3 regions of the Micromonospora sp. CNZ299 genome follow, and region 1 is predicted to be linked to each of the others. Evidence: riboswitches for the same ligand, from Rfam matches in the RefSeq annotation. Region 1 holds a riboswitch; each other region holds the start of a gene.
What was found. Region 1 has a riboswitch for cyclic di-AMP ahead of CLT68_RS09150 (VldE C-terminal domain-containing protein). Riboswitches for the same ligand answer to the same signal wherever they lie in the genome.

Region 1 (9,920 bases):
TGTAGCCGAAGGCCCAGAACAGGTTGCCCCGGATGATGCCGAGCGTGCGTCGGGACAACCGGATGGCGTCCACCGCGGCGTCCAGGTCACCCCGGACGAGAGTGAGGTCGGACGCCTCGATCGCCACGTCGGTGCCGGTGCCCATGGCCAGCCCGAGGTCGGCCTGGGCCAGCGCCGGGGCGTCGTTGACCCCGTCGCCGACCATCGCCACCGACCGCCCCTCGGCCTGGAGCCGCTTGACCACGTCGACCTTCCCGGCCGGCAGCACCTCGGCGATCACCTCGTCGATGCCCACCTCGGCGGCGACCGCCCGGGCCACTGTGGTGTTGTCCCCGGTCAGCAGGACCGGAGTGAGCCCCAGCGCGCGCAACCGGGCCACCGCCGCCCGACTGGTCGGCCGCACCACGTCGGCGACCGCGAGCACGCCCCGGGCCTGCCCGTCCCAGCCGGCGACGATCGCCGTACGACCGGCGGCCTCCGCGTCACGCACGGCCCACTCGACCTCCGGCGGTACGTCGATGTCGTGCTCCCGCAGCAGCCGGGCCCGACCGACCAGCACGACAGTTCCGTCGACAGTGCCGGTCACGCCCAGCCCTTCGAGGTTGCGGAAGCCGGTCACCGGGGGCAGTGCGCCGGCCTCGGCGGCACCCGCGGCGACGGCACGGGCGATCGGGTGCTCCGAGGCGGCCTCCACCGCGCCGGCGAGCCGGAGCAGCTCGGCGCGGTCCTCCCCGCTCGCCGGCACCACGTCCACCAGCGTCATCCGGCCGGTCGTGACGGTGCCCGTCTTGTCCAGCACCACGGTGTCCACCCGGCGGGTCGACTCCAGGACCTCCGGCCCCTTGATGAGCACACCGAGCTGCGCGCCCCGGCCGGTGCCGACCAGCAGCGCGGTCGGCGTGGCCAGGCCCAGCGCGCACGGGCAGGCGATGATCAGGACGGCCACGGCGGCGGTGAACGCTGCGGTCGGGCCGGCTCCGGTGCCGAGCCACCAGCCGAGAGTGCCGACGGCCAGCGTGATGACGATCGGCACGAAGACGCCGGAGATCCGGTCCGCCAGCCGCTGCACGGCCGCCTTGCCGCTCTGCGCCTGCTCGACCAGATCGGCCATCCGGGCGAGCTGGGTGTCCGCGCCGACCCGGGTCGCGGTGACCACCAGTCGGCCGCCCGCGTTGATGGTGGCGCCGACCACGCCGTCGCCGGGGCCGACCTCGACCGGCACCGACTCACCGGTGAGCATGCTGGCGTCCACGGCGGAGGTGCCCTCGTCGACCACCCCGTCGGTGGCGATCTTCTCCCCGGGACGGACCACGAACCGGTCACCGACGACGAGCCGGTCCACCGGAATCAGGGTCTCCACCCCGTCCCGCAGCACCGCCACCTCCCTGGCCCCGAGTTCGAGCAGGGCGCGCAGGGCGGCACCGGCGGTCCGCTTGGAACGGGCCTCGAAATAGCGACCGGCCAGGATGAACACCGTCACCCCGGCGGCCGCCTCCAGGTAGATGTTGCCGGCACCGTCGGTGCGGGTGATGTCGAAGCGGAACGGGTGCGTCATCCCCGGCATGCCGGCGTCGCCGAGGAAGAGCGCCCAGAGCGACCAGCCGAACGCCGCCAGGGTGCCAAGCGACACCAGCGTGTCCATGGTCGCCGCGCCGTGCCGCAGATTGGTCCAGGCGGCCCGGTGGAACGGCAGCCCACCCCAGACCACCACCGGGGCGGCCAGGGTCAACGACAGCCACTGCCAGTAGTCGAACTGCCAGGCCGGGACCATCGCCAGCAGGACCACCGGCACGCTCAGCGCCACCGACACCCAGAGCCGGGTACGCGGGCCCTTCAGCGGGTCCACCGACTGCTCTTCCGTCGGCGCGCTGGGCAGTGCGGCCGTGTAGCCGGTCTTCTGCACGGTCTCGATCAGGTCGTCCGGTGTGACGGCGTCGGCGTACCGGACGGTCGCCTTCTCGGTGGCGTAGTTGACTGTGGCACTCACGCCGTCCATCCGGTTGAGCTTCTTCTCGATCCGGGCGGCGCAGGCTGCGCACGTCATCCCGCCGATCGCCAACTCGATCCGGTTCGGCGCCTCGGGCAGTGGTCTGCTGCTGGTGGTGGTCATCGTCTGGTCCCGTCAGTTGTGCCCGTGCCCGGGGGTGCCGTGGTCGGCGCCCCCGGTCGGTGCGGGTCCGCTCGGGTCGCCCCCGGTGGATGGGGCGTCGGCCGCTGGAGTGCCGGCCGCTGGGGTGCCGGCGACGACGGTGAACTCGGCGGTGTGCACCGCCCCGCCGTGCCGGAAGTCGAGGTAGAGCCGGTAGCTGCCAGCCGACGGCACCTCGGCGAGGAAGGTGACCGCGGGGCCGGGCCGGGTCCGCCCGTCGCCGGGAGTCCCGTCCGGGTGCACGTGCAGGTACGCCAGGTCACCCCGGCGCAGAGCCACCAGGTGCCCGTACGCGCCCAGGTAGGGCTCCAGGTCGGCGACCGGCTGCCCGCCCCGACTCACCGTCAGGGTCAGCGGTGAGGTGCGGCCAGGCTGCGGCGAGCCGGCCAGGGTGACGGTGTAGCCGTCGACGGTGGTGCTGGTCGAGGGGGCGGGCAGCGGCCGTTCGGTCAGCTCACCGGGGACGGTCACGTCCACCCCGAGGGTCAGCGCCTCGCCTCCGGTCGGGGTGAAGTCGGCGAACGCCCGCCAAAGCCCGGCACCGGCCAGCGGGGTGTCAACCCGCCAGGTGCCGTCCGCTGCCAGCTCGGGGTGCACGTGACGGAAGCCGGAGAGGTCCCGCCGGGCGACGATCAGGTGCATCTGCTTGTCGTGCGCCACGTCGTACCGGGTCACCGGTTGACCGTCCGGCCCGGCGATCCGGAAGGCGAACTCGTCCGCCTGGGTGTCGACCGGTTCGAGGGTGTAGCCCCGGTCGGAGACGAGCAGGCCGCCGGGGAGCCGGTCGGTCGTGTCGTCGTGCTCGCCCGTCGCATGGGCGCCGTCGCCGTCGTGCCGGCCCTCGACCACCGGGGCGCGGTCGACGACCCGGCCGATCCCGTACGTCGTGCCGAAGACCGCCGCGAGGCCCACGGCGAACCCGGCCAGTCTCGTCACGGTGCGCATGCCCGTCCTCCGATCACGCGTCGACGAGGTCGTAGCCGGCCTCGTCGACGGCAGCCCGGACAACTGCCGGGTCGAGGGGCTGGTCACTGCTGACGGTGACCCGGCCGGCCGCGAGGTCGACCTGGACGTCCTGCACGCCTGGGATCGCGCCGACCTCGGCGCTCACCGCGCTGACGCAGTGCCCACAGGTCATGCCCTGCACCTGGTACGTCGTGTTGACCATTGGAACGCCTCCCTGAACGGATTACCCGTACCCGGTGGGGGTATCCCACCCGAAGACGACCGTACCATACCCCCCAGGGGTACGCTATCCTGGTTCGCATGACCACACCCACCCCGATCCGCGGGTACACCGCCAGCAAGGACCAGCTGCTCACGCGGCTCCGCCGCGTCGAGGGGCAGGTCCGCGGCATCGAGAAGATGGTCGACGACGACCGCTACTGCATCGACGTGCTCACCCAGATCTCCGCCATCCAGGCCGCACTCGACAAGGTGGCGCTGGGGCTGCTCGACGGGCATGCCCGGCACTGCATGCACGAGGGGGCGGCCGAGGGCCGGGCCGACGAGATGGCCACCGAGATGATGGCGGCGGTCGGCCGGCTGATGAAGCGCGGCTGACGCCCCTCAGTCCGGCGCCGGGTCGAGACGGACGCGGCGCAGCAACTGCGCGTTGAGCGCCACCACGATGGTGGAAGCGGACATCAGCACCGCTGCCACCGCCGGGCTCAACGCCACGCCGGCCCAGGCCAGCACACCCGCCGCCAGCGGCAGCGCCACCACGTTGTAGCCCGCCGCCCAGGCCAGATTCTGTCGCATTTTCCGGTACGAGCCCCGGGACAACCGGACCACGGCACCCACCCCGCGCGGGTCCGAGGACGCCAGCACCACCCCGGCGGACTCGATCGCCACATCGGTGCCCGCGCCGATCGCGATACCGACGTCCGCTCGGGCCAACGCCGGAGCGTCGTTCACCCCGTCACCGACCATCGCCACGATCAACCCTCGCCGCTGGAGCTCCGCCACCCGGTCGTCCTTCTCCCCCGGCAGCACCTCGGCGAAGACCTCGTCGACACCGGGCCGGAAACCGACCTCGGCCGCGACCGCCTCGGCGACCGGGCGGGCGTCACCCGTGATCATGGCGATGGTTCGGACGCCCTCGGCACGCAGCTCGTCGACGGCCCGCCGGGCCTCCGGACGCACCTCGTCGGTCAACGCGAACGCGCCGAGCACGGTGTCCGGCAGCCGCACCAGATGCAGCACCGCCGCACCCCGCGCCGACCACCGCTCGTTCGCCGTCACCAGTTCCGTCGGGAGCGACAGGCCCAGTTCCCGCAGCAGCGCCGGCCCGCCCACCGCGTACTCCGTACCGTCGATCGTCGCCTGCACACCGCGGCCCGGCAGCGACCGGAAACCGGCGGCCGGGGCCGGGCCTGCGTGTCCGGCCGCCGCCACGATCGCCCGGGCCAACGGATGTTCACTGTCCGACTCGACACCCGCCGCGATCCGCAGCACCTCGTCCCGCCCGATGCCCGGCACCGTCACCACGTCGGTGACCGCGTGCTCGCCCCGGGTCAGCGTGCCGGTCTTGTCGAAGAGAACCGCGCCGACCGTCCGCATCCGCTCCAACGCCAACCGGTCCTTGACCAGGATTCCGGACCGCGCGGCCAACGCGGTGGAGAGCGCGACGACCAGGGGGATGGCCAGACCCAGCGCGTGCGGGCAGGCGATCACCAGGACGGTGACCGCACGCACCACCGCCTCGTCGGGCTGACCGAGCGCGGTCCAGACCAGCACGGTCAGCACGGCGGTGCCGGTGGCCACGTAGAACAGCGCCGCGGCGAAACGGTCGGCCAGCAGTTGGGTCCGCCCACCGGAAGCCTGGGCCTGCGCGACCATGCGCTGGATGCCGGCGAGTGCGGTCTGCTCACCCAGCGCCTCCACACCGACCCGGATCGCCGAGTCGGTGGCGACGGTGCCGGCCACCACCCGATCACCCGTCGACCGGGCGACCGGCCGCGACTCCCCGGTGATCATCGACTCATCCAGTTCGGCGCCGCCATCGATGATCCGCCCGTCGGCCGGCACCCGCCCGCCCGGGCGGACCAGCACCACGTCACCGACCCGCAGACCGGTCACCGGCACCGCCTCGACCCGGCCATCCGCCGCCACCCGCTCGGCCTCGTCCGGTAGCAGCGCGGCCAGCGCCACGAGCGCTCCCCGGGCCTGCCCGATGGCCTTCATCTCCTGCCAGTGCCCGAGCAGCATGATGGTGACCAGCGCGGCCAACTCCCACCAGAAGTCCAGGTCGAAGACGCCCACGCTGGTCGCCAGGGACGCGGTGTACGCCACGGTGATCGCCATCGCGACCAGCAGCATCATCCCGGGCGCCCGGTCCCGCACCTCCCGGACCGCACCGACCAGGAACGGCCAGCCGCCCCACCAGAACACCGCCGAGCCGAGCACCGGACCCACCCAGGAGCGGCCGGGAACGTCCCAGCTCAGACCCAGCTGGTCCCAGACCAGGTGGCTGGCCAGGACCACCGGGATGGTGAGCGCCAGGCAGACCCAGAAGCGACGACGGAACATCGCCGGATCGTGCCCGGCGTGCTTGTCGTGCCCGGCGTGCTTGTCGTGCCCGGCGTGCTTGTCGCGCCCGGCGTGCTTGTCGTGCCCGGCTCTCTCCGGCGGCCTGGCCGGGGTGGCGTGCCGCTCATGGCCGGGATCGGGCGGTAATTGAGCGGGCATGTGTCCAACATGCCTGGCCGGGGACCGGCACGCGAGCGGTTCGGCGGCGACACTCCGTCACGACCTGCGTCCCCGGGCCGGGCTGGTTAGCATTCCCCACGATGACCCCCCGCATGCCGCTGCACGAACGGGCACCGGCGCCGCCACCCGGTGGCGTCGCTCCTGGCCGCCCGGGCCGGGCACTGACCATCCGTGATCGGGTGGTCGCCGGTCAGCGATCCGCCGCGTCTCCCGCCGCGATTCCGCAGTGCGGATGAACCGACCGGTCCACTGACACGTACCCCGCACCGGATCGTTGGGAGTCTCGCCTTGGGTTCCGACCACACCCGCCCCGCTCCGTCCGCCCCGCCCCGGGTCCGGCGGATCCTCATCATGACGGTGGTGCCCCTCTTCGTCGCCACCGTGCTCGCAGCACTGCTGCTCTGGCCGCGCGGTGGGGCACCGGAGACCGACGGCGGGGCGGATGTGCCGCGCTTCCCCGGCACGGTGACCCGGGTGGTGACCGAACCATGCCCGCCGACGCCGTCGAGCCCGGAGGGCACACCACGCGTCGGCGGCGGGCCGTGCGGCACTGTCGACGTCCGGGTGGACGACGGGCCGTCCGCCGGCCAGCAGGTGCAGACACCGGTGCCCGACGGGCCCGGCGCACCCCGGGTCGCGGTCGGCGACGAGGTCATCCTGGTCGAGCTGACCGATCCCACCGATCCCACCACCAGCAACTGGAACATCTCCGAGCACCAGCGTGGCACCCCGATGCTGTGGTTGGCGGTGGTCTTCGCCGCGGCGATCGTCGCGTTCGGTAGGTGGCGGGGTCTGGCCGCGCTCGCCGGGTTGGCGGCCAGCTTCGCCATCCTGCTCACCTTCGTGCTGCCGGGCATCGGCGCCGGCAAGTCACCCCTGCTGATGGCGGTGGTGGGTGCCGCCCTGATCATGTTCGTGGTGCTCTACCTGACGCACGGGGTCACCGCACAGACCTCGGTCGCGGTGCTCGGCACCCTGGGCAGCCTGGTGCTGACCGGCGTGCTCGCCACGATCGCGACGGCGGCAACCCACCTCACCGGCTTCGGCAGCGAGGATGCCACCACGCTGTCGATGTTCCAGGGCGACGTGGACCTGCACGGTCTGCTGCTCGCCGGGATCATCATCGGCTCGCTCGGGGTGCTCGACGACGTGACGGTCACCCAGGCGGCCACCGTCACCGAGTTGGCGCACGCCAACCCCGGCCTGACCCGGTTGCAGCTCTACCGGGCCGCGACCCGGGTCGGCCGCGCGCACATCGCCTCCACTGTCAACACCATCGTGCTGGCATACGCGGGCGCGTCGCTGCCCCTGCTGCTCCTGCTCACCGCCGACGCGCGGCCGATCGGGCAGATCCTCACCAGCGAGTTCCTCGCGCAGGAGATCGTCCGCAGCGCGGTCGCCACCCTCGGCCTGATCGCCGCCGTGCCACTGACCACCGGGCTGGCCGCAGTGGTGACCGCGGCCGGGCGTGCGGACGCCACACCGTCCACCGACGCTTCCGCCCCGCGACCTCAGCCGGACCGGTCGGAGGCACTGGCCGCACTCATCTCACCGCGAGCGGGTCGCCCCGACGACCCGGAACCGACGCGGACCCCACCCCCATCCACCGCCACCGACGGGTGGCCGGAGCCGAACAGGAGCACGGATACGGCATGGTGACACTCCTCAGCGTGACCAGATCGGGCGTCCACCCTGAGAACCACGTCACTGGTCACTCAACGCTATGGCGAAATGACGCTTTTGGTCGGCATCCAGGCGTAGCTCACCCGGCCGACTCTCGGGTAACCTCGCTGCCGGTTACCGATGAAGGCGCGAAGCGGCGCCTGCGGTGCCACCGCCCAATCGCCAACCGGCGAATCGGGGACCCAGGTACGTGGGGTGAATCCGCGTCAGCGGTAGGGGCCACTTCCGCCCCGAACCCGTCAGCTAACCCGGTCGGCGGTCGACGGAAGGGAACATTGTGACGGCACCCCTACGCCGCTGGTTGACACCCGTGGTGGCCGTGATCGCCGCATTGACCGTGCTCGCCGGGCCCCTCCCGGCCCACGCCGCCCCGACGACCCCCACACCGTCCGGGCACGAGGAGGACGGCGAGCCGAAACTGCTCACCGACGTCATCGAGCAGGCCAACCGCGACTACTCCGCCGCCAAGTCCCAACTGGACAAATCCAAGAAGCGGCAGTTGGAGCTGGCCCGGGAGGTCGACCGGGCCAAGGCCGACCTGGACGCGTTGACCCCACAGGTCGGGCTGATCGCCGCCCAGTCGTACCGGACCGGCCGGATCGGCGCGCTCGCGATGCTGCTGGAGAGCAAGGCTCCCGACGCCTTCGTCCAGCGCGCCGCGGTGCTCGACGAGATGAACATGGTCAATGAGAAGAAGCTCGCCGAGGTCAACACGGTGAAGGCCCGCGCCGAGCAGGCCAAGCTGGCCCTCGACGCGGAGGTCCGCGAGCAGCAGAAGCAGACCGCCCTGATGGCGAAGCGGAAGAGCGAGGCGGACAAGGCGCTCTCCCTCGTCGGCGGCAAGGGCTTCACCGGCGGCCTGGTGGACGCCACCTCGAAGGTGGCCAAGATCGGCCCGGGTCGCACCGCCGACGGTGACTGGAAGCCGCAGTCGTGCAGCGAGAATGACCCGACCACGTCCGGTTGCGTCACGCCCCGCACCCTGCACGCGTACAAGGAGGTCAAGGCGGCCGGCTACAACCGGTTCGTCGGCTGCTACCGCTCCGGTGGGCCGTGGGAGCACCCGAAGGGCCGTGCCTGCGACTGGTCGCTGCAGAAGAGTGGCTTCGCCCCGTGGCACAACGATGACACCCGGAGGTACGGCAACAACGTCGCCGCCTTCCTCATCCGTAACGCCGACCGGCTGGGCATCTACTACGTGATCTGGAACCGGCAGATCTGGTTCCCGGCGACCGGCTGGAGTTCGTACAGCGGGCCGTCGAACCACACCGACCACGTCCACATGTCGCTGCTCTGACCCGCTGAACCCTCGCCGAGGGCCGTTCCGCGTCGCGCGGAGCGGCCCTCGTCGCGTCAGGCGGCGGCGGGCGCGGCCGGGTCGAGGGGCCCGGCCTCCTCGCCGAGCGTCGCGAAGCCGGCCGGCACGGCGGCCACCGGGCGGACCGCTCCGGCGGCGAGCCGGTACGACACACCGACCACCGCGCACCGCCCCTGCGCCACCTCGTCGGCCAGCACCGGCGACTGTCCGAGCAGCGTCTCGACGGTCTGTGCGATGTGGATGTCGACGATGCCGTCGATGTCCTGCACACCCTCGGTCTCGGCCCGGCGCAGGCTGGGCAGCACCGCGTCGACCACCGCCCGCAGGTGCCCCTGAGGTTGGGTGCCGGTCGTGGCGACCTCCCGGGCCGCCTGCACCGCACCGCACGAGTCGTGCCCGAGCACCACCACCAGCGGGGTGCCCAGCACGGTCACCGCGTACTCCACGCTGCCGAGCACCTCGGGGCCGGCGGTGTGGCCGGCGGTGCGGACCACGAACAGGTCGCCCAGCCCGCGGTCGAAGATGATCTCAGCGGCCAGGCGGGAGTCGGAGCAGCCCACGATCACCGCGAACGGGTGCTGCCCGTCGGCCACAGCGGCCCGGTGCCCGGCGTCCTGGTTGGGGTGGCGGGGGGCGCCGCCGACGAAGCGCCGGTTGCCGGCGACCAACTCGGCGTACGCGCGGGCCGGCTCGCTCAGCGCCGGGGCGCGGTCGGTGGTCCGCTGCGGGCCCGGCTGTCCGCCGGGCGTTCCGGAATGACTCATCCCCGCACCTCGTCTCGACGCATCTGACCTGGTCAACCGGCTCTTGAGCCGGGCCGGCGGCGGGCGCTGGCTCGGCTTTTACGGTCACACGCACCGTAAGATGCGTCAAGGTATACGTGATATGGATTTCATACGTTGACCTCAGCTCGCCCCTGGGTAACGCACCTCGGGCAGGGCCGACGAGACTCCTCGAGGGCAGGGTCGGCATCCGGAGAGGCGGTCACACGATGACGAAGACGGCGGCGGGCGACACCGGTGGTGGGCGGAACTGGACGTTCCTCACCAACCACGGGCA
Region 2 (9,920 bases), 5.0 Mb from region 1:
GCGCGCTCAGACGCCCGCCGGGACGGGCGTCTGAGCGCGTTGCCGCACCTCGGGCGCGGCGGGCCGGGCCGGGGGCCGTACCCTTCTGCGGTTGGCTTGCGCGGTTTCCGCCGCCTGCCGGCGACCTTCGAAGGAGCGTGCGTTGACCGACCAGACCGGCCTGGAGCAGGAGATCGCCGTCGAGCAACGCCACCTCGACAGGGTGTACGCCCGACTCGCCGAACTGCGGCAGTCGGCGGTCCGCGCCGAGCGTGACGGCTACCGGATGGCTCGGGTCGGCACGCACGGGGCGCTGGTCGAGCGCGACGCGATGGTCTTCCACGCGGCGCAGCGGCGACACACCCTGGACGCCGAGCACGAGGGGCTGGTCTTCGGCCGGCTGGACCTGCGCGACAGTCAGGTGCTGCACGTCGGGCGCCTCGGCATCCGCGACGAGGACGCCCGCACGCTGGTCGTCGACTGGCGGGCGCCGGCCGCCGCCGCCTTCTACCAGGCCACCCCGGCGCAGCCGCTGGACGTGGTGCGCCGCCGCACGATCCAGTCCCGCGCCGAGCGGGTCACCCGCATCGAGGACGACCTGCTCGACCCGAACGCCGCGCCGGAGGGCATGACGGTCGTCGGTGACGGCGCGCTGCTGGCCACCCTGTCCAAGGCCACCGGCCGGGGCATGCGGGACATCGTGGCGACCATCCAGCGGGAACAGGACGAGGCGATCCGCTCCCCCGGCTCCGGGGTCACGATCGTCGCGGGCGGCCCCGGCACCGGTAAGACCGCTGTCGCCCTGCACCGGGCCGCCTTCCTGCTCTACTCCGACCGCAGCCGGTACGCGGGCGGCGGCATCCTGGTGGTCGGCCCGTCGTCGGTCTTCGTGGAGTACATCGGCTCGGTGCTGCCGTCGCTGGGCGAGGACACCGCGACCCTGCACTCGCTGGGCACCCTGTTCCCGGGCATGAGCGCCACCCGCCCCGACCCGCCCGAGGTGGCGGCGGTGAAGGGCTCGCTGCGGATGCGTCGGGTGCTGGAGCGGGCTGCCCGCGACGCGGTGCCGGGCGGCCCGGGTGAGCTGCGGCTGCTCTACCGGGGCACGCTGCTGCGGCTGGACCGGCCGGCACTGGACCGGATCCGGGACCGCGCGTTGCAACGGGGTGCCCGCCGCAACGAGGTGCGCCGGGCCGGCTTCGACGGGGTGTTCGCCGCGCTCTGGGCGCAGGCCCGTGAGGTGGGCATTCGACTGCCGGACCAGCGGACCTTCGAGGCGGAGATCGCCGAGCGGTCGGAGTTCCGGGAGTTCCTCAAGGCGTGGTGGCCCCGGCTGCACCCTCGACACGTTCTGGGCTGGCTGGCGCAGCCGGACCGCCTGCGCCGGTACGCCGGGGGGATCCTCTCCTCCGCGGAGATCCGGCTGCTCAGCGCCGCGTACCGGCACCTGGACACGACCGGGCTGACCATCGCCGACATCGCGCTGCTGGACGAGCTGGACTCCCTGCTCGGCAAGCCGGCGCAGTCGGCAAAGGCCCGGCGCGACCCGTTCCAGCTGGCTGGCGGCGTACGCGAGTTGAGTACCCTCGGCGAGCGGCAACGGGCCGCCCGTGCGGCGGCCCGGGAGCGCCCGGAGGACTACCGGGACTACGCGCACGTGGTCGTGGACGAGGCGCAGGACGTCTCACCGATGCAGTGGCGGATGGTCGGTCGACGTGGCCGTCTGGCCTCCTGGACGGTGGTCGGCGACCCCGCCCAGACCGCGTGGACCGGGGACCCCGACGAGCTGGACCGGGCCCGGGACCAGGCGCTGGGTCGGCGCAAGCGGCACGATTTCACGCTCACCACCAACTACCGCAACTCCTCGGAGATCTTCGCGGTGGCGGCGGCGGAGATCCGCCGGCTCTATCCTGACCTGCCGCTGCCGACCGCGGTCCGCTCCACCGGGGTCGACCCGGTCGAGCTGGCGGTGCCCCCGAGCGGGTTGGAGACCGCGACAGTGGAGGCGGCCGCCGGCCTGCTGGCCGAGGTGGAGGGCACCGTCGGCGTGATCACGCCGGTCCCCCGCCGCGACGAGGTCGCCGGCTGGGTCGCCGCACTCGGCGCGCCGAGGCTCCAGGTGGTCACCAGCCTGGAGGCCAAGGGCATGGAGTACGACGGGGTCGTGCTGGTCGCCCCGAGCGAGATCCGGGCGGATCCGGGTGCCGGGGTGCGCACCCTGTACGTGGCGCTCTCCCGGGCCACGCAGCGCCTCACCACCATCGACCCGACCGGCTGATCCGTGCTGGCGAGCCGCCGGCGAGAGTTGCCACCCCTACACTTGCATACATAGCGATGTGAACATACATTTGACCGGGTCCCGGCTGGCGGCGGAGGGTGGTTCTCGTGGGCGCAGGTCATGACCACCACCACGGGTCCGTCGCCAATGCCGCACACCAGCACCGGGGCCGCCTCTGGGCGGCATTCGGGCTGCTCGCCACCCTGATGGTGGTCGAGGCGGTGGCCGCCCTGCACACCGGCTCGCTCGCCCTGCTCTCCGACGCCGGACACATGTTCACCGACGTGCTCGGCATCGGGATGGCGCTCGCTGCGATCACCGCGACCCGGCGGGCCACCGGTGACCCGCAGCGCACCTTCGGGCTCTACCGACTCGAGGTGCTCGCCGCGCTGGCCAACGCCGTCCTGCTCTCCGGCGTCGCGATCTACGTGGTGATCGAGGCGATCCGCCGCTTCGGCGACCCGCACGAGGTCATCGCCGGCCCGATGCTCGCGGTGGCCGTGCTCGGCCTGCTCGCCAACATCGCCGCCTTCGCCCTGCTCCGCGCCGGAGCCCGGGAGAGCATCAACCTTCAGGGTGCCTACCTGGAGGTGCTCGGCGACCTGCTCGGCTCGGTCGGCGTGATCGGCGCCGCACTGCTCATCACCGTCACCGACTGGTGGTGGGCCGACCCGCTGGTCGCCGTCGCCATCGGCGTGTTCATCCTTCCGCGCACCTGGCGGCTGGCACGGGCCGCCGTCCGCATCCTGGTGCAGGCCGCCCCGGAGCACCTCCAGGTGACCGCCGTGCACGACCGACTGGCCGCGGTCCCCGGTGTGGTCGAGGTGCACGACCTGCACGTCTGGACGCTCACCTCCGGCATGGACGTGGCCTCCGCACACCTGACCATGGCACCCGGGGCGGAGGTCGGCGCGGTGCTCACCGCCGCGCGTACGGCCCTGCACGACGACTTCCGGATCGAGCACGCGACGTTGCAGATCGAGCCGGGTGCCGCCTCCGGAGCGTGTGGCTCGATCGAGTGGTGACAGCAGCCTCTCGTGACGACGAACGCACCTTCGGTCACATTGGCTGCAGCCACCCCACTGGCACCGGTAGGCTCGGTCCCGGCCTCCACCAGGCGGCGCCCTCCCGGCGCCGGTGGTGGTCGCCGCCTAATCGCCCGCGAGGGCGAACCGGGGAACCACGTACCTGGGGTGCATCCGCGTCAGCGGTAGGGATCTTCCGTCCCGAACCCGTCAGCTAACCCGGTCGGCGGCTGACGGAAGGACATGCACAGTGGCACCAGCACGACCACCCGCCGCCCGACTGGCGGCCCTGATCGTCGCGATGTTCGCCCTCGGCGTCGCGCTCCCGGCCGGCACCGCCTCGGCCGCTCCCCCGACCGGCCTGCGGGCCGCCGCCCCCGACTCCGACGAGGAGGGCGGCACCCCCGCGCTGCGAGCCCAACTCGAGGCGGCCAGCAAGGGCTACCTGGACGCGAAGCGCGCCCTGGACGCCTCGGTGCAGCGGCAGCAGCAGCTCACCACCCAACTGAAGACCATCGAGGTCGAGCTCAACCAACGCAGCGGCAAGGTCGGCGAGATCGCCGGCGTCGCGTACCGCACCGGTCGGCTCAGCGCGATGTCGGCGCTGCTCAACAGCGACAGCCCGGAAGGCTTCATGGACCGGGCAGCCGCACTGGACGCGGTGGCCGCCAACGAGGACCGGGTGCTGCGCGACCTGCTCAGCAGCAAGGACGAGGCCAACCGCACCCAGGTCGCCCTGAACGGTGAGATCAACGAGCAGCGCAAGCAGGTCGCGGTGATGGCCAAGCGCAAGGAGCAGGCCGAACGGGCCCTGACCGTGGCCACCACCCCCAAGCCGCAGCCCGCCGCCGACACCGACTCCAACCGGGGCACCTCCGCCGCCAACGCGAAGGCCGCGCCGCGCAACTCCGACGGCTCCTGGCCGTCGGAGACGTGCAGCGTCAACGACCCCACACCGGCCAGCGGCTGCATCACCCCGCGCACACTGCACGCCCTCAACCAGGCCAAGGCCGCCGGCTTCACCCGGTACGTCTCCTGTCACCGCCCCAGCGGCTCCGGTGAGCACCCGAAGGGCCGGGCCTGCGACTTCGCCGCCCAGAAGGGTGGCTTCGGCGGCGACGCCACCGGCGGCGACAAGACGTACGGCAACAACCTGGCCGCGTACTTCATCCGCAACGCCGACCGGCTCGCCGTGCTGTACGTGATCTGGTACAGGCAGATCTGGCTGCCCAGCAGCGGATGGAAGTCCTACAGCGGGGCGGGTGGCGACCCGTCCAGCGACCACACCAACCACGTGCACCTGTCGGTCTACTGATCCGGCCGTTCCCCAAAGTGTGTGATGCCTGTGAGTCATCTTGATGACTCACAGGCATCACGTTCGTCCGGGCAGAGCTGTCCGACCGGGCTACGTCGCCGGGCGTACCCCTGATGTCGTCGCTCGTCGGACGACCCGGCGGCGGTCGGCGGGCAGCATCGCGGTATGCCTCGGATCCCACCCAGCGCCCGCAAGGGGCTGCTCACCCTGCACCTGGTCACCTCGCTGGGCTGGCTCGGCGCCGACCTGGTGCTGCTCACTCTCGGCATCGCCGTGCAGCGTGGTGCCGACCCTGCGGTGCTCTACCCGGTCGGCGCGCTGGTCGGCACCGTCCTGTTCGCGCCGCTGAGCGTCCTGGTCTGGCTCATCGGTGTCGCCAGCTCGCTGCTCACCCCGTGGGGCCTGCTGCGCTACCGGTGGGTGGTGGTCAAGCTGGTGCTCACCACGGTGATGGTCGGGCTGGTGCTGTTCCTGCTCACCCCGAATCTGCGGCACGCCGGAGCGGTGGGCGCCGCCCTGCCCACACGGGACCGTGCCGACCTGGTGATCGCCCCCGCGGTGTCGACCAGCCTGATGATCATTGCGACGGTGCTGTCCACGTACAAGCCGTGGGGACGGCGTCCCGCCGCGCGGCCCGCCCTGGCGGGCCGCGCCCGCAACCGGTGACCCCACTGCCGTCCCGCGCTCGGGTCAGGCTGGGGGCGGCGGGTCGCCGGTGCGGTCGAGGGCAGCGCCGAGGCGGGTGGCCAGGGCGAGGTGGGCGGCCCGGGCCTGACGGAACGCGTACCGGAACAGCGGGGTCGGCGCGGTCAGGGTGATGTCGACGTCGATCCGGGTCAGGCCGTCCGGCTCGGGGCGCAGCCGGGTGTGGTTACGCACGGTGGTGGCCGGCCACTGGCGGGCCACCATGACGATCTCGTCGTCCTCGCTGATCAGGACGTCCGCGTGGTAGGTGGTCCGGAAGCGCAGCGGGCCGGCAGCCAGCCGGTCGTTGATCGTGTAGCTGGCCTGCGCACCGGGTCGGGGCGGCAGTCGGCGGACCCGGACGATCAACGGGTGCAGCTCACCCTGCCGGGTCAGGTCGCTGAGCAGCGCCGCCGCCTCGGCCGGCGAACACCGGGCCTGCACGGTGTAGCTGAAGGTATCGCTGCTGAGCACACCGTCTCCCGCCGTCGATGGTCGCACGATCGTCCCGTACCGATGTCTGGCTGGCAATGTCCGAGGGCCGGCCCGGGCCGGCCCGATGACACGCCCAGTCACCGGTTGGCGCATTAAGGTCGTTCAGTGAGGAATCACCCGACCGTGCTGGAGGCGGACATCATGAACGGCGACGATCCGGTGAGCGGGCACGTGATGGTCTTCGCGCCCACTCCACAGCTGACGGTGACCGTTGACCAGCCGAACGACCACCCCGAGCTGCACCTGCACCCCGGCGGGCAGGGCGTCTGGCAGGCCCGGATGGTGATGTCGCTCGGTGTCGAGGTGGTGCTCTGCGCCGCCCTCGGCGGCGAGATCGGCCAGGTGCTGGAGCCGCTGCTGGTCAGTGAGGGCGTGGACCTCAAGACGGTGGCCCGTGATTCCGGCAGCGGCGGGTACGTGCACGACCGCCGGGACGGCTCCCGGCAGGAGATCGCCGACGTGCCCGGTCAGCCGCTGAGCCGACACGAACTCGACGAGCTGTACAACCTGGCCCTCGGCGAGGGCCTGTCTGCCGCGGTGAGCATCCTCAGCGGGCCGAACGAGCCGTGGCTCGTGCCTGCCGACCTGTACCGACGCTTCGCCGCCGACCTCAGCGCCAACGGCGGTCGAGTGGTGGTCGACCTCTCCGGCGGTCACCTCGGCTCGGCGCTGGAGGGCGGCGTCTTCTTCCTCAAGGTGAGCCACGAGGAGCTGATCCGCGACGGCCGCGCCCGCAGCGACGACATCGTGGAACTGACCCGGGCCATGTACGAGCTGCACGCGGCCGGCGCCGAGACGGTGGTGGTGAGCCGGGCCGACCAGCCGGCGCTCGCGCTCATCGACGGGGAGCTGTTCGAAGTCGAGATGCCCCGGTTGGAGGCCGCCGACCCGCGCGGCGCGGGCGACTCGATGACCGCCGGGGTGGCCGCCGTCGTGGCCGGCGGCGGGGACATCCGGACCGCCATCCGGACCGGGGCCGCGGCCGGCGCGCTGAACGTCACCCGGCACGGCCTGGGCACCGGACGACTGGACTCGATCACCGGCCTGGTGGAACGGGTCCGACTGGTGCCGGCGGACAGCCGGCAGCAGGAGCGGACCACCCCGGACGAGCTGGCCGACCGGGCGGTCGACCGATGACCCTGCGGGTGCTGATCACAAACGACGACGGGATCGCCGCGCCGGGCATCCAGGCACTGGCCTGGGCTGCTCGGCAGCGGGGCCTGGACGTGGTGGTCGCCGCACCGCTGGAGGAGGCGAGCGGCACCAGCGCCGCGATGAGCGCCATGGAACGGGACGGACGGGTGGTCGTGAACGACCACCCGCTGCCCGACCTGGAGGGCGTGCCGGCGTACGGGGTCGGCGGCTCACCGGGCTTCATCACGCTGATCGCCCTGCACGGCGCGTTCGGTCCGCCGCCATCGGTGGTGCTCTCCGGCATCAACCGTGGCGCCAACGCCGGCCGGGCCGTGTTGCACTCCGGGACGGTGGGGGCCGCGTTCACCGCCGCCACGAACGGGTGCCGGGCGATGGCGGTCTCCCTGGACGTGCTCTCCGCGGGCGAGGCGACGGCGGCGAGCGGTGGCGCGGCGGTGGACGCGGCCGCCCGGGTACGCGACGCCGAGCGGCACTGGAGCACCGCGGCGCGGGTCGCCCTGGACCTGCTCCCCCGGTTGACGTCCGCACCGATGGAGAGCGTGCTCAACGTGAACGCCCCGGACCTGCCGCACGGACGACTGCGCGGGGTGCGGCGAGGCACGCTGGCCAGCTTCGGTCAGGTGCAGATGACGGTGGCCGAATCCGGCCACGGCTTCGTCCGCACGTCGCTGGAGGAGCCGGGGCAGGCCGCCCAGCCGGGCACCGACGTGGCGTTGCTGGCCGCCGGGTATGCCTCGGTGACGGCCATCCGGGCGGTCACCGAAGCAACCGACATCGACCTGACCGGGCTGGACGAGCAGCCCTGACCGGAATGCCCGGTGTGCTCAGGCGCCGGGCAGCACTTCGGGGGTGGCGGCACCGGCGAAGTAGGGCTCCGGGGCGCCGAACAGGCCGAGCAGACCGGTCACCCAGAGCTGTCGGTGCACGAACCGGCTCGGCTGCGTGACCACCAGCTTGACGTCGCTGACCTCGGCCGTCTGGAAGCCGGCGACCATGGCGCTGATGCCGACGGAGTCGATGAAGGTGACCAGCCTCATGTTCAGCTCGATGCGGAGTGGGCGGCCCTTGGCCAGCACCTCCGCGATCGCCTCGCGCACCTCGTACGCGGTGTCCACGTCGATCTCGCCCCGCGGGGCGATCTCCACAACACCACCGGACAGAACCGACTTCACGATCGACAGGCTCACGCGAGCACCTCCACCCGCCCGTCCCCCGGGCGCCTCATCAGTACGCGGGCCGCGACCGACAGTATTCCTCCGACGGCCTCGGTCGCCACCCCTCGGGATGAGTAATTCGCGGATCCGGACCCACAAAGCCGCCCATATCCGTACTTTTCAGTATCTGATTACTCAACACTTTTCGTTATCTGACCCTCGGCGACCAGTCCGGACCGACGCGCCGCGGACAAGGGTGGCCGCCCGGACCCGACAGGCCCGACAACCGGCCCACCACGTACGCCCGCCCGTGTGCCACCGGCGTGTCGCCCGCGAACGCCCGCCCCGATCGGCACCCGTGGTTGCCGATGCGCCCTAGCATCGAGCCGGGACACCCACCGTGACGGAGAGGACCTTCGATGATCAAGCGACTTGCGGGGCTGGCTGGCGTCGGCGTCTTGCTCGCCCTCGTACTGGCCTGCGGTTTCGGCGGTGGAGGCGACGATGACGACGATGACGACGACTTCGCCCGGGGCGTCGCCGTGACAGTGGTGCGCTGAGTTTCCTCCGAGCCAGGGCCGGCCGGGTTTGCGCTCGGGCGGCCCTGGGCACTGCGGGGTAGGCGAACCGTGACGCGCTGAACAGACGCCGAAGTCCGAAGTGGCCGGCGGCTTCGGCACCCGAGGAGGTAACCACGATGTTCGGAACCAACCTGCTGGACCGCCGCAGCAAGCCGGAGCGGATCGCGGACCAGGCCTGGGAGCACCTGCTCTCGGCCGTGAGCTCCGCCGGAGACAGTGTGCGGGACACCGCCCGGTCGGCCCGTCGCAACAGCGGCGACCTTGCCGATGGCGCGGGTGACCTGGTGGGCTCCGCCGCCGAGGAGGCACGTCGACGTGCCTCGCTGGCCTTCGACGCGCTCGCCGGCCGCCAGCCGGCACTGCCCTGGACGCTGCTGATCGGTGCCGCGCTCGTGGGCGCGGCGGTCGGCTGGGCCGTCGGGTCCGCCGCGCGGGCCGCCGGCAGCCACGACGACCGTGCCGTCGACGACGTGGAGTTCGTCGACGTCGACCGCCCCAACTCCCCCGCGGTCTGATCACCCGCTCTCCCCGCGCCACCACGGGCCCCACTCGACCACGGTCGAGCGGGGCCCAAGCCATCCCCCAACCCCCACCCCCCCCACTGCGTCGATCATGGAGTTGTGGTGGTGGACAAAGGTGGCGAGAAGCAGCACTTCGCCCACCACAAGTCCATGATCGACGCCGATGGGCGGGCGGGGGCCGGTCCGCCGGGTGCCGGACCCCTCAGGCCGCCGGCGGACCGGTGCTCGGGTGGTGGGGCGCATGGGGGCTGCTGGGTGGGTGCTGTTCCTCTCGGGCGGAGCCCCGGGGGACGGGGTCGACCGCACGTGAACGCCGCGGCCCGGGGGACGGGCACAGCGACGGGGACGGGAAGAGCTGCCCTCGCTCCACCACCCGACGCGAACGGCTCCCGCAATCGAGGAACGCCACTACCGTAACTGAAGACGGCTCGCTTTGGAAGCGCTCCCATGGCGGAAATCCGGCCGTCCCGGAACAGCACAACCGGGCCGTCACCCCTTCCGGGCGAGGATGGTTCACCCGGAGCAGCGGCAGGATCGGACGACGGCGGACCTCCCGGCCGCGACCGCCGCCCGGTCCGCCGACAGAGCACGGGAGGAGGGGCAGATGGCCATCGCGGAGATCAGCCGAACCGACCAGGACATCCAGTCCGCCGTACTCGACGAGCTGACCTGGGAACCGCGGGTGCAGCCGCACGAGATCGGCGTGACCGTCGCCGAGGGCGTCGTCACGCTG
Region 3 (9,920 bases), 2.5 Mb from region 1:
ACGGTGGGTGTGGCCCGCACGAAGTTCCTGGCGAAGGTGGCCAGCGGGGTGGCGAAGCCGGATGGTCTGCTGGTGGTCGCACCGGACGCCGAGTTGGCGTTCCTGCACCCACTGCCAGTCGAGCGGTTGTGGGGCGTCGGCCCGGTCACCTCAGCGAAGCTGCGGGAACGCCGGATCCGTACGGTCGGTGAGGTGGCCCGGCTCGGTGAGGCCGCCCTGGTGTCGCTGCTCGGGTCGGGCGCCGGCAGGCACCTGCACGCCCTGGCGCACAACCGCGATCCTCGCTCGGTGCAGGTCGGCCGGCGACGCGGCTCGATGGGCGCGCAGCATGCGCTGAGCCGCACCCCGCATGCCCCGGCGGAGCTGGATGCCATCCTCGCCGGCCTGGTCGACCGGGTCAGCCGCCGCATGCGGGCGGCGGGGCGGTCCGGTCGCACCGTGGTGTTGCGGCTGCGCTTCGGCGACTACACCCGGGCGACCCGCTCGCACACCATCGGCAAGGCGACCGCCGACACGACGCCGCTGCTCGCCGCCGCGCGCGCGTTGCTGCGAGCAGCGCTGACCGAGATCGATCGTCGTGGTGTCACCCTGATCGGTGTCTCAGTGGGCAACCTGGACGACAACCCCGTGCAACCGGAGCTGCCGTTTCACCGCGATCCTGGCGCGGAGTTGGACGCCGCGGTGGACGCGGTCCGCGACCGGTTCGGCTCAACGGCGCTGACCCGAGCGGTCCTGCTCGGCCGGGAGCCGGGCGTCGAGATGCCGCTGCTGCCGGATTGACCGATCTGCGTGCGGCGTCCCGGCGACCGCTGCGACCGGAGACACATCACAGCAGGTCGGCGGTTTAGCCGGCGGCTGACGGGTGACCCTTGTGGGGTACAGCCTGACAAGGGGGGACCCACAATGTCCGACGACGACACCAGCAACCGGCCGAGTCGCACTGCCGAACGGCCGCACGACGTAACCGACCCGCTGCTCTGGCAACTGGCGATCGACGTGCTGAGCGCCCACGAGCCGGACGACGAGGGTCAGTGCCGCAACCTTCAGTGCGCCGGGCAGTCCTGGCCGTGCGCGGCCCGCGCCGGCGCGGAGCAGTCGATGCGACTTGCCCGCAGCACACCCGCCCCGGTCGAGATGACCACCGACGGCGGCGACAACGAGGAGGGCGGCACGGGCTGGTCCGGGGAGGGCAGCGCACCGGCGCCCCGCTGGGGCTGGAACGCCGGCCCGGTCGCGTCGCACCGAGGGTCGAAGGCATCCGCCTCCGCGGCGTGACGGCTTCCCCCGGGGTACGGGCGCTCGGGCTGATCCGCACCACACGTACGAACGCTCGGCCGGTGACCCGGCCGAGCGTTCGTGTGTCATCCGTCAGAGGCTGAGCCGCTGACGCGGGAAGACCGTCAGAGGCTGAGCCGCTGACCCGGGAAGATCAGGCCCGGGTCGGCCCCGATCAGCTGCCGGTTGTGCTCGTAGAGCGACTGCCAACCGCCGGTCACCCGGTGGCTGTCGGCGATCTCCGACAGGGTGTCGCCCGGCTTGACCAGGTACGTCTGGCCGCCCGTGGTCGGCGCGGTGCGCTCGTGGTTGCGGGTCGCCGGCTGCTCCCGCCGCGAGGGCCGCTCCTGCTGCTCGGTGGGCTTCGCCGTGGACTTCGCGGTGGGCTTCTGCGTGGACTTCGTCGACGGCTTCGCGGTGGAGCCGCTCGACGAGCCGCCCTTCTTGCCGCAGGTCGGCCACGCGCCGATGCCCTGCCCGTCGAGCACCTTCTCGGCGATGGCGATCTGCTCGCCGCGGCTGGCCAGGTCGGCGCGGGCGGCGTACTTCTTGCCGCCGTAGCCGGCCCAGGTGCTCTGGGAGAACTGCAGGCCACCGTAGTAGCCGTTGCCGGTGTTGATCTTCCAGTTACCGCCGGACTCGCACTTGGCGATCGCGTCCCAGTTGACCGCGGCCTGCGCGGGGGCGGCCGGGCCGAAGAGGGCGACAGCACCGGTGACCGCACCGACGGCCAGGGTGCCGACGGCGAGACGGCGGGTGGTGACCCGTCGGTGACGGGGCGTGTAGACAGACGTCATGTGAACTTCCTCCACGCCGGCGAGGTGAGCTGTCGGGTTCGGGCCGAGGAGCCCGGCCGCACGATGGCGGCTTCACCCCGAGGTGACGTGCACCGAGGAACGTTTGGGTCCCCCGCTCCTGCCCGGGTGACTGGGTTCCACCGACCGGGGGCAGGATTTGGCGTTGCCGGCCGTGGTGTCCGCAGTGGCGAACCCGACCGACGTTAGGCACGGTCGGTGACGATCGCCCAACCCCTGTGAAGTTCTTCACCGGGGTACGCGGGGCGTCACCCCCAGCGGTTGCGGGCGGCCGGTCGGTGTGCAGTGACCACCGTGGACCGTTGCGGATCAGATGCGGTGACGGAGCCAGAGCACGATGCGCCGCAGCAACTCGACGTGCCCCGGCGACTCGTACGACAGCGCGTCGTGACCGAGTGCGTTGTAGACGATCCGGCTGCTCCCGGCCGTGCGCGCCCACACGAGCGGGTGGGTGTCGCCACCCTCGTCGTGGACGTAGAGAGTCTCGACGTCGACGCCGTCGAGCAACTCCAGGTCGGTGTAGCGCTCGTCGTGCACCTCGAAGTCCACGAGACCGGTAGTGATCGGGTGCTCGATGCGCTGGCGTTCACCACCAGGAGGCGGGCGCCGTCGAGCGCTGCCGCGAGTTGGTCGACGGTGGTCACGATCGCCACCGGGCCCGCGTCGCCGACGAGCTTGGCGATCGCCGCGCTGGTCTCGGACAACGGGTGCCAGGGATCGGCGTGCGGGCCCTCCCCGCTGAAGATCACTGTGTCGACCGGCATGACCGTGCTCCGCTCTTCATTTGGACGGTTTTCGAAATCACGAAATCAACAGGCAACGCTGGGACTTCATCTTCGTCGAGGATCCGCGGACCCGGGCCGCCGTCGCCCGACTGTGGCGACTCGGGCTGATGGCACCGCCACCCGCGTCGGGCGGCACCGGGCCGGCCTTCAGCAGGATGGACTTCGCCTCCGAGCAGTGGGGCCGGATCGCCGGCAGCCTGCAACACCTGGCGGATCACCTGCACGAGGTGCCGCTGCTGCTCATCCCCTGTCTGCGGGTCGAGTCCCGCGCCGAGCTGGCCAGCGTGCGCGGGCAGGCCGGGGCCTGGGGTTCGGTCATCCCGGCGTTCTGGAGCTTCATGCTGGCCGCTCGGGAACGCGGGCTCGGCACCGCGTGGACCACGAGCCATCTCAGCTACGAAAGGGAGATGGCAGACCTGCTCGGCATCCCCTACGACACCGTCGTGCAGGTGGCGCTCACGCCGGTGGCGTTCACCCTGGGCACCGACTTCAAGCCCGGTCCGCAGGCCGACGCGGACGGGTTCGCCCACTGGAACCGCTGGTAGCCGGCCGCCGCCGGCGGCGGGCCACCCGGTGACCCGGGAAGCCCGCCGCTTGGCGGGGTACGCCAGCTACAGGGTGCGCGCCAGCCGGTCGGCGAGCGTCCGGGTGAAGCGGGCCGGGTCGGTCAGCTCACCGCCCTCGGCGAGCACCGCCAGGCCGTAGAGCAGCTCGGCGGTCTCGGTCAGGGCCGCCTGGTCGCTGCCCTGCTCGTGGGCCTTGCGCAGCCCGGACACCAGCGGGTGACCGGGGTTGATCTCCAGGATCCGCTTGGTCGGGGGAACCTCGTGCCCCATCGCCCGGTACATCTTCTCCAGGGTCGGCGTGAGGTCGTGGGCGTCGCCGACGACGCAGGCCGGCGAGGTGGTCAGTCGCGACGACAGGCGCACCTCCCGGACGCTGTCGGTCAGGGTGGTGCCCAGCCAGTCGAGCAGGGCGGCGAACTCCTGCCGCTGCTGCTCGCGCTCGGCCTCGGCCTGCTGCTTCTCCTCGTCGGTGTCCAGGTCGATCTCGCCCTTGGCGATGGACCGCAGCGGCCGACCGTCGTACGCGCCGACCCGCTCGACCCACACCTCGTCGACCTGGTCGGTGAGCAGCAGCACCTCGTGGCCCTTGGCCCGGAACGCCTCCAGGTGCGGCGAGTTCTCGATGGCGGCCCGGGACTCGCCGGTGGCGTACCAGATGTCGCTCTGGCCGTCCTTCATCCGTGAGACGTAGCCGGCCAGGTCGGTGGGCTCGGCGGGGTCGTGGGTGGAGGCGACCGACAGGAGGTCCAGCAGGGTGTCGCGGTTGTCGGTGTCGTCGATCAGCCCTTCCTTGACCACCGCGCCGAACTCGGTCCAGAAGGTGCGGTACCTCTCGGCGTGGTTGGCCTTGAGGTCCTTGACCGTGGCGAGGATCTTCTTCACCAGGCGACGGCGGACGATCTGGATCTGCCGGTCCTGCTGGAGGATCTCGCGGGAGATGTTCAGCGACAGGTCGTGCGCGTCGACCACGCCCTTGACGAAGCGCAGGTAGGTCGGGACCAGCGCCTCGCAGTCGTCCATGATGAAGACGCGCTTGACGTAGAGCTGGACGCCGCGGCGGCCCTGCGGGGAGAACAGGTCGAGCGGGGCGTGGCTGGGCAGGAACAGCAGCGCCTCGTACTCGAAGGTGCCCTCGCCCTTCATGTGCACGACCTCGAGCGGGTCGGCCCAGTCGTGGCTGACGTGCTTGTAGAACTCGTTGTACTCCGCGGCGTCGACCTCGTCGCGGGGTCGAGCCCAGAGTGCCTTCATCGAGTTGAGGGTCTGCACCTCGCTGGTGGCGGCCTCGCCGTCGGCGCCAGGCCGCTCGACGCTCATCCGGATCGGCCAGGCGATGAAGTCGGAGTATCGCTTGACGATCTCCCGGACGGTCCACTCGGCGGTGTAGTCGTGCAGGTTGTCCTCGGTGTCGACCGGCTTGAGGTGCAGGGTCACCGTGGTGCCCTGCGGCGCCTCGTCGACCGACTCGATCGAGTAGGTGCCCTCGCCGGTGGACTCCCAGCGGGTGCCGCCGGTCTCGCCGGCCTTGCGGGTCAGCAGGGTGACCCGGTCGGCGACCATGAACGCGGCGTAGAAGCCGACGCCGAACTGGCCGATCAGGTCCTGCGAGGCGTGGGCGTCGGCGGATTCGCGCAGCTCGCGCAGCAGCTCGGCGGTGCCCGACTTGGCGATGGTGCCGATCAGCTGGACGACCTCGTCGCGGGTCATCCCGATGCCGTTGTCCCGCACGGCGAGGGTACGGGCGTCCCGGTCGACCTCGAGGGCGACGTGCAGGTCGTCGGTGTCGGCGACGAGGTCCTTGTCGACAAGCGTGGCCAGTCGCAGCTTGTCCAGGGCGTCGGACGCGTTCGAGATGAGTTCCCGCAGGAAGACGTCCTTGTTCGAATAGATCGAGTGGACCACCAACTGGAGGAGCTGACGCGCCTCGGCCTGGAATTCCAACGTTTCGGCCTGGTTGCTCACACCGTCTCCCATCTCGGCTCGTGCGGAGGTTCGCGGAAAGGATACGAGCCATCACCGGCAGGGTTGTGGCCGCCTCGGGGTCGCATTCCCGATTCAGGGGGGTCACCGTCGTGACGTAGCTGACTTTGGTAAACGTAAGTCAGGTCGGATAGCGTGACGGCCATGAAGATCGCTGGAAGCACCGCTCTCGTCACCGGCGCCAACCGTGGCCTCGGCCGACACCTGGCCGCCGAACTCCTCGCCCGGGGCGCCACCGTCTACGCCGGCGCCCGCAACCCCGACAGCGTCGACCTGCCCGGCGTGACACCGGTCCGCCTCGACATCACCGACCCCGCCTCGGTGGCCGCAGCCGCCGAGCTGGCCGGGAACGTGAACCTGCTGATCAACAACGCCGGCATCGACACCCGGACCGATCTGCTCGACGGCGACCTGGACCTCGTCCGGCTGGAGCTGGAGACCCACTACATCGGCACCCTCTCGACTGTCCGGGCGTTCGCGCCGGTCATCGCCGGCAACGGCGGCGGAACGATCCTCAACGTGCTCTCCGTGCTGTCCTGGTTCGGCTTGCCGATCCACGGGGCCTACAGCGCCGCCAAGTCCGCCGAGTGGTCGATGACCAACGTCCTTCGCGTCCAGCTCGCCGAGCGGGGCATCCGGGTCGCCGGCCTGCACGTCGGCTACCTGGACACCGACATGGCCGCCGACGTCACCGGCCCGAAACTGGACCCGGCGACGATCGCCCGGATCGGGGTGGACGGCATCGAGGCCGACGCGTACGAGATCCTCGCCGACGATCTCAGCCGCCAGGTGCAGGCCGGGCTGGCCGGCGGCGTCGCCGCGCTCTACCCGCAGCTCCCCTGACCCGCAACGCGACGAGCCGCCGCCGGGAAGCCCCGGCGGCGGCTCGCTTCTGCGGGTACGCGGTCAGCTCGCCTGCAACGTCACGTCGTCGATCACGAAGCTGGTCTGCAACGACGAGTCCTCGGTGCCGGTGAACGTGAGCGTCACCGTCTGCCCGGCGTACGCGGCAACGTTGAGCGTGCGCTGGACGTAGCTGGTGGAGGCGTTGAGGTTCGAGTACGTCGCCAGCGTGGTCGAGCCCATCCGCACGGTCAGCTTGTCGTACGCCGTGGACGTGGTCGTCTCGGCGGTGTCGATGCGAGTCCAGAACGACAGCGTGTAGCTGGCGCAGCCGGCGGGCACTGTCACCGACTGGGACAGGGTCTCGGTGCGGGTGCTGCCGTACCCGTTGAGCCACGCCTTGTATGACCCGGTCCGGGCCGGCTTGCTGCTGGAGTTGGTGATAACGCCGGAGGACGCCGTCCACACTGTGGCGCCGCTCTCGAAGCCGCCGTTGCCGATCACCTGGGTGGCCGCACAGCCGCCGGTGCCGGTCACGGTGAGAGTGAGGGTGGCGCTGCGGGTGACCGAGCCGGTGCCGGTGACCGTCACTGTGAAGGTGCCGGTCGCGGCGCTTGACGACGCGGTGAGGGTCATCGTCGACGAGCCGCCGGAGGTCACCGAGGACGGGCTGAACGAGACGCTCACCCCGCTGGGGGCGCCGGAGGCGGAGAGGCTGACCGACTGCGCCGAGCCTGCCGTGGTGGCGGTGGCCACCGTGGCGGTGGTGCTGGCGCCCCGCGCGACGGTGCGCGTCGTGGGGCTGACCGCGACGGAGAAGTCGTTGGTGGGGGTGCCGCCGCCAACGGCGAGCTGCCACAGCGCGTACGCGACACCGTCGGCCGCCCTGTTCAGCACCGTCGCGCTGACGTTGGCGGTGGTGTCACAGGCGCGGTGGTAGCAGGGGTCGTACGCCGAGTTGGCGGTGCCGCCCCACTTGGCCGCCTGGGAGCTGGTCTTGCGGGCGCTGGCCCCGGCGGCGTAGCCCGAGGTGGGGATGCCGGCCTGCTGGAAGTAGTAGTCGTCGGAGCGGCCCTGGCCCTCGACGTTCTCCTCCGGCGCAAGGCCCAACGAGTCCCAGTACGCCTTCAGCGGCGCCGCCGTGGTCGAGGTGACCCGGTTGATGAAGTAGCCGCCGTTGACCGAGCCGACCATGTCGAAGTTGTAGTAGCCCTTGATGTAGCCGCGCTGGGTGGTGTTGAGCGAGTTGACGTAGAACCGGGAGCCGTTGAGCCCCTGCTCCTCGTCGGTCCACCAGGCGAACCGGACCTTCTTCGTCATGGTCGGGTTCTGCGCGGCCAGGACCAACGCGTTCTCCAGCAGGGTGGACGAGCCGGTGGCGTTGTCGTTGATGCCGGGGCCGGCCGAGACGCCGTCGAGGTGGGCGCCGAACATGACCACCTGGTCGGTCGGGCCGCCGGGCCACTCGGCGATCAGGTTGTTCGAGGGGTACGTGCAGCTGGAGCAGTACTGCTCGCTGACGGTGTAGCCGGCCGACTGGAGCCTGGTCTTGACGTACGTGAGCGAGGCGGTGTAGCCGGCCGAGCCGGCCCTGCGGTTACCGCCGTTGCTGGTGGCGATGCTGTTGAACTGGGTGAGGTGGGCCTGGACGTTGCTGACGGAGATGTCCGGTGCTGCCAACGCGGCGGCGGTCGCGGCGATCGGCCGGGCCTCCGTCATCGTGGTCATGGGCGACGCGGCTACCGGCTGGGCAGCCAGCGTCACCGTCATTCCGGCGAACACGGCAAGCGCGATTCCCGCGCTCAGCGTTCTGCCTCTCATGGGGGCTCCTCGGGGGTTGGAGAGATACCCGAGACACTTACAGATGTCGATCCTTTGAGCATCGGTCGTTCGTCCCGAACCGCCGCCGCTTCGACGGTGGGTACCGGCGGCGGCACAGGTGAGTAGAGGTGCCAGGATGGGTAGGTAACGCCAGCAGGGGTCGTCGGGCCCGGAACGGGGGCTAGCGATGGGGCCGGGTCGAGCGTGACACGACCCAGCATCGACCTGTTCAGCGGCGGCGGTGACACCGGTCGGCTGATGGCGGAGCTGGACTGGGCCCGTACGCCACTGGGTCCGGTCAGCGGATGGCCACAGAGCCTGCGCGCCGCGGTCCGGCTCGTGCTCTCCTCCCGCTACCCCATGCTGCTGCTCTGGGGCGACGACTTTTCCCAGCTCTACAACGACGCGTACTCCACCCTGATCGGCGACAAGCACCCCGCCGCGCTCGGCAACGACGTGCGGGTGACCCTGGCCGAGGGCTGGGACGTGCTCGCCCCGCTGATCGAGCAGGCCATGGCGACCGGGGTGGCCAGCTGGGTCCCCGCGCTGCAACTGCTGCTGGAGCGGGCCGGCTACCGCGAGGAGGCGTACTTCAGCGTCTCGCACGCGCCGGCCCGCGACGACGAGGGCCGCACCGTCGGGGTGTTCACCGTCTGCAGCGAGGTCACCGAGCAGGTGGTCGGCGAACGCCGTCTGCGCCTGCTGCGCGACCTGTCCGTTCTCGGCGACGGGCGCACCGTCGACGTGGACGCCACCGCCGACCGGCTGATCGACACGATCGACAGCCACCCGCTGGACGTGCCGTTCGCCGCCATCTACCTGCGCGACGGCACGGTGCTGCGGCGGCTCGCCTGCACGGGCGGCGACCAGGGACACGCGGGGGCACTCCCGGGCACCGTCGAGCTGGCCGACCCCGGCCCGGTCGCATACGCCTGGGGGCTGCCGGACGCCGCCGAGGGCCGCCCGACCCAGGTGACCGAGGTCGCCGACCGGCTGCCAGTGCCCGCCGGCCCGTGGGGCGACCTGGTCCGCACCGCGCTGGCGCTGCCACTCCCCTCCGGCGACGAGGACCAGCCGCTCGGTGTTCTGCTGGCGGGGGTCAGCCCCAGCCAAGGGCTCGACGAGGCGTACCGGTCCTTCAACCAGCTGCTGGCGCAGCAGATCTCCGTGGCGCTGCGCAACGCCCAGGAGTACGAGGAGGAGCGGCGCCGGGTCGAGGCGTTGGCCGAACTGGACCGGGTCAAGACCGACTTCTTCGCCAACGTCAGCCACGAGTTCCGTACCCCGTTGACCCTCATGCTCGGCCCGCTGGCGGACGCCCTCACCGACGCCACAGCGCCCCTGGCCCCCGTGCAGCGGGAGCGGGTGGAGACCGCGTGGCGCAACGCCACCCGACTGTTGACGCTGGTCAACAGCCTCCTCACCTTCAGCAGCCTGGAGGCCGGGCGGGCCCGCAGCGACGCCCGTGCGGTCGACCTGTCCGCGCTCACCACCGAGCTGGCCGGCGTGTTCCGGGCCGCCGTCGAGCGGGCCGGGCTGACCCTGGAGGTGGCCTGCCCACCGCTGCCACGGCCGGTCACCATCGACCCGGTCAACTGGGAACGCATCGTCACCAACCTGCTCTCCAACGCTCTGAAATACACGTTCATCGGCCGGATCCGGGTCACCCTGGACACCGACGACGAGGAGGTACGCCTCACCGTCGCCGACACCGGCATCGGCATCGGCGACCAGGACCTGCCGAAACTCTTCGAACGCTTCCACCGGGTGCGGGGGGCCCGCTCACGCAGCCACGAGGGCACTGGCATCGGCCTGGCCCTGGTGCACGAGTTGGC

Region 2: another riboswitch for cyclic di-AMP. It lies ahead of CLT68_RS31285 (coiled-coil domain-containing protein); the one in region 1 lies ahead of CLT68_RS09150 (VldE C-terminal domain-containing protein).
Region 3: another riboswitch for cyclic di-AMP. It lies ahead of CLT68_RS20000 (LysM peptidoglycan-binding domain-containing protein); the one in region 1 lies ahead of CLT68_RS09150 (VldE C-terminal domain-containing protein).

The regions. Positions count from the first base shown of each region.
Region 1 is NZ_PEFG01000001.1:1,901,889-1,911,808, reverse strand. Features, by position in the region: gene CLT68_RS09180 (heavy metal translocating P-type ATPase) at 1-2,110, opposite strand, end outside; gene CLT68_RS09175 (hypothetical protein) at 2,123-3,094, opposite strand; gene CLT68_RS09170 (heavy-metal-associated domain-containing protein) at 3,108-3,317, opposite strand; gene CLT68_RS09165 (metal-sensitive transcriptional regulator) at 3,416-3,712, shown strand; gene CLT68_RS09160 (heavy metal translocating P-type ATPase) at 3,719-5,839, opposite strand; gene CLT68_RS09155 (YibE/F family protein) at 6,149-7,519, shown strand; cyclic di-AMP (ydaO/yuaA leader) riboswitch at 7,686-7,816, shown strand; gene CLT68_RS09150 (VldE C-terminal domain-containing protein) at 7,821-8,840, shown strand; gene CLT68_RS09145 (carbonic anhydrase) at 8,897-9,625, opposite strand; gene CLT68_RS09140 (helix-turn-helix transcriptional regulator) at 9,853-9,920, shown strand, end outside.
Region 2 is NZ_PEFG01000001.1:6,924,705-6,934,624, forward strand. Features, by position in the region: gene CLT68_RS31270 (alpha/beta fold hydrolase) at 1-34, shown strand, start outside; gene CLT68_RS31275 (AAA family ATPase) at 143-2,257, shown strand; gene CLT68_RS31280 (cation diffusion facilitator family transporter) at 2,365-3,282, shown strand; cyclic di-AMP (ydaO/yuaA leader) riboswitch at 3,396-3,527, shown strand; gene CLT68_RS31285 (coiled-coil domain-containing protein) at 3,533-4,597, shown strand; gene CLT68_RS31290 (hypothetical protein) at 4,763-5,263, shown strand; gene CLT68_RS31295 (SRPBCC family protein) at 5,288-5,755, opposite strand; gene CLT68_RS31300 (PfkB family carbohydrate kinase) at 5,951-6,913, shown strand; gene surE (5'/3'-nucleotidase SurE) at 6,910-7,737, shown strand; gene CLT68_RS31310 (STAS domain-containing protein) at 7,756-8,118, opposite strand; gene CLT68_RS33010 (hypothetical protein) at 8,505-8,645, shown strand; gene CLT68_RS31315 (hypothetical protein) at 8,783-9,181, shown strand; gene CLT68_RS31320 (BON domain-containing protein) at 9,792-9,920, shown strand, end outside.
Region 3 is NZ_PEFG01000001.1:4,418,282-4,428,201, reverse strand. Features, by position in the region: gene dinB (DNA polymerase IV) at 1-780, shown strand, start outside; gene CLT68_RS20005 (hypothetical protein) at 904-1,275, shown strand; gene CLT68_RS20000 (LysM peptidoglycan-binding domain-containing protein) at 1,401-2,072, opposite strand; cyclic di-AMP (ydaO/yuaA leader) riboswitch at 2,073-2,245, opposite strand; gene CLT68_RS33400 (ThuA domain-containing protein) at 2,400-2,666, opposite strand; gene CLT68_RS19990 (nitroreductase family protein) at 2,875-3,420, shown strand; gene htpG (molecular chaperone HtpG) at 3,487-5,415, opposite strand; gene CLT68_RS19980 (SDR family oxidoreductase) at 5,566-6,264, shown strand; gene CLT68_RS19975 (M28 family peptidase) at 6,328-8,085, opposite strand; gene CLT68_RS19970 (ATP-binding protein) at 8,290-9,920, shown strand, end outside.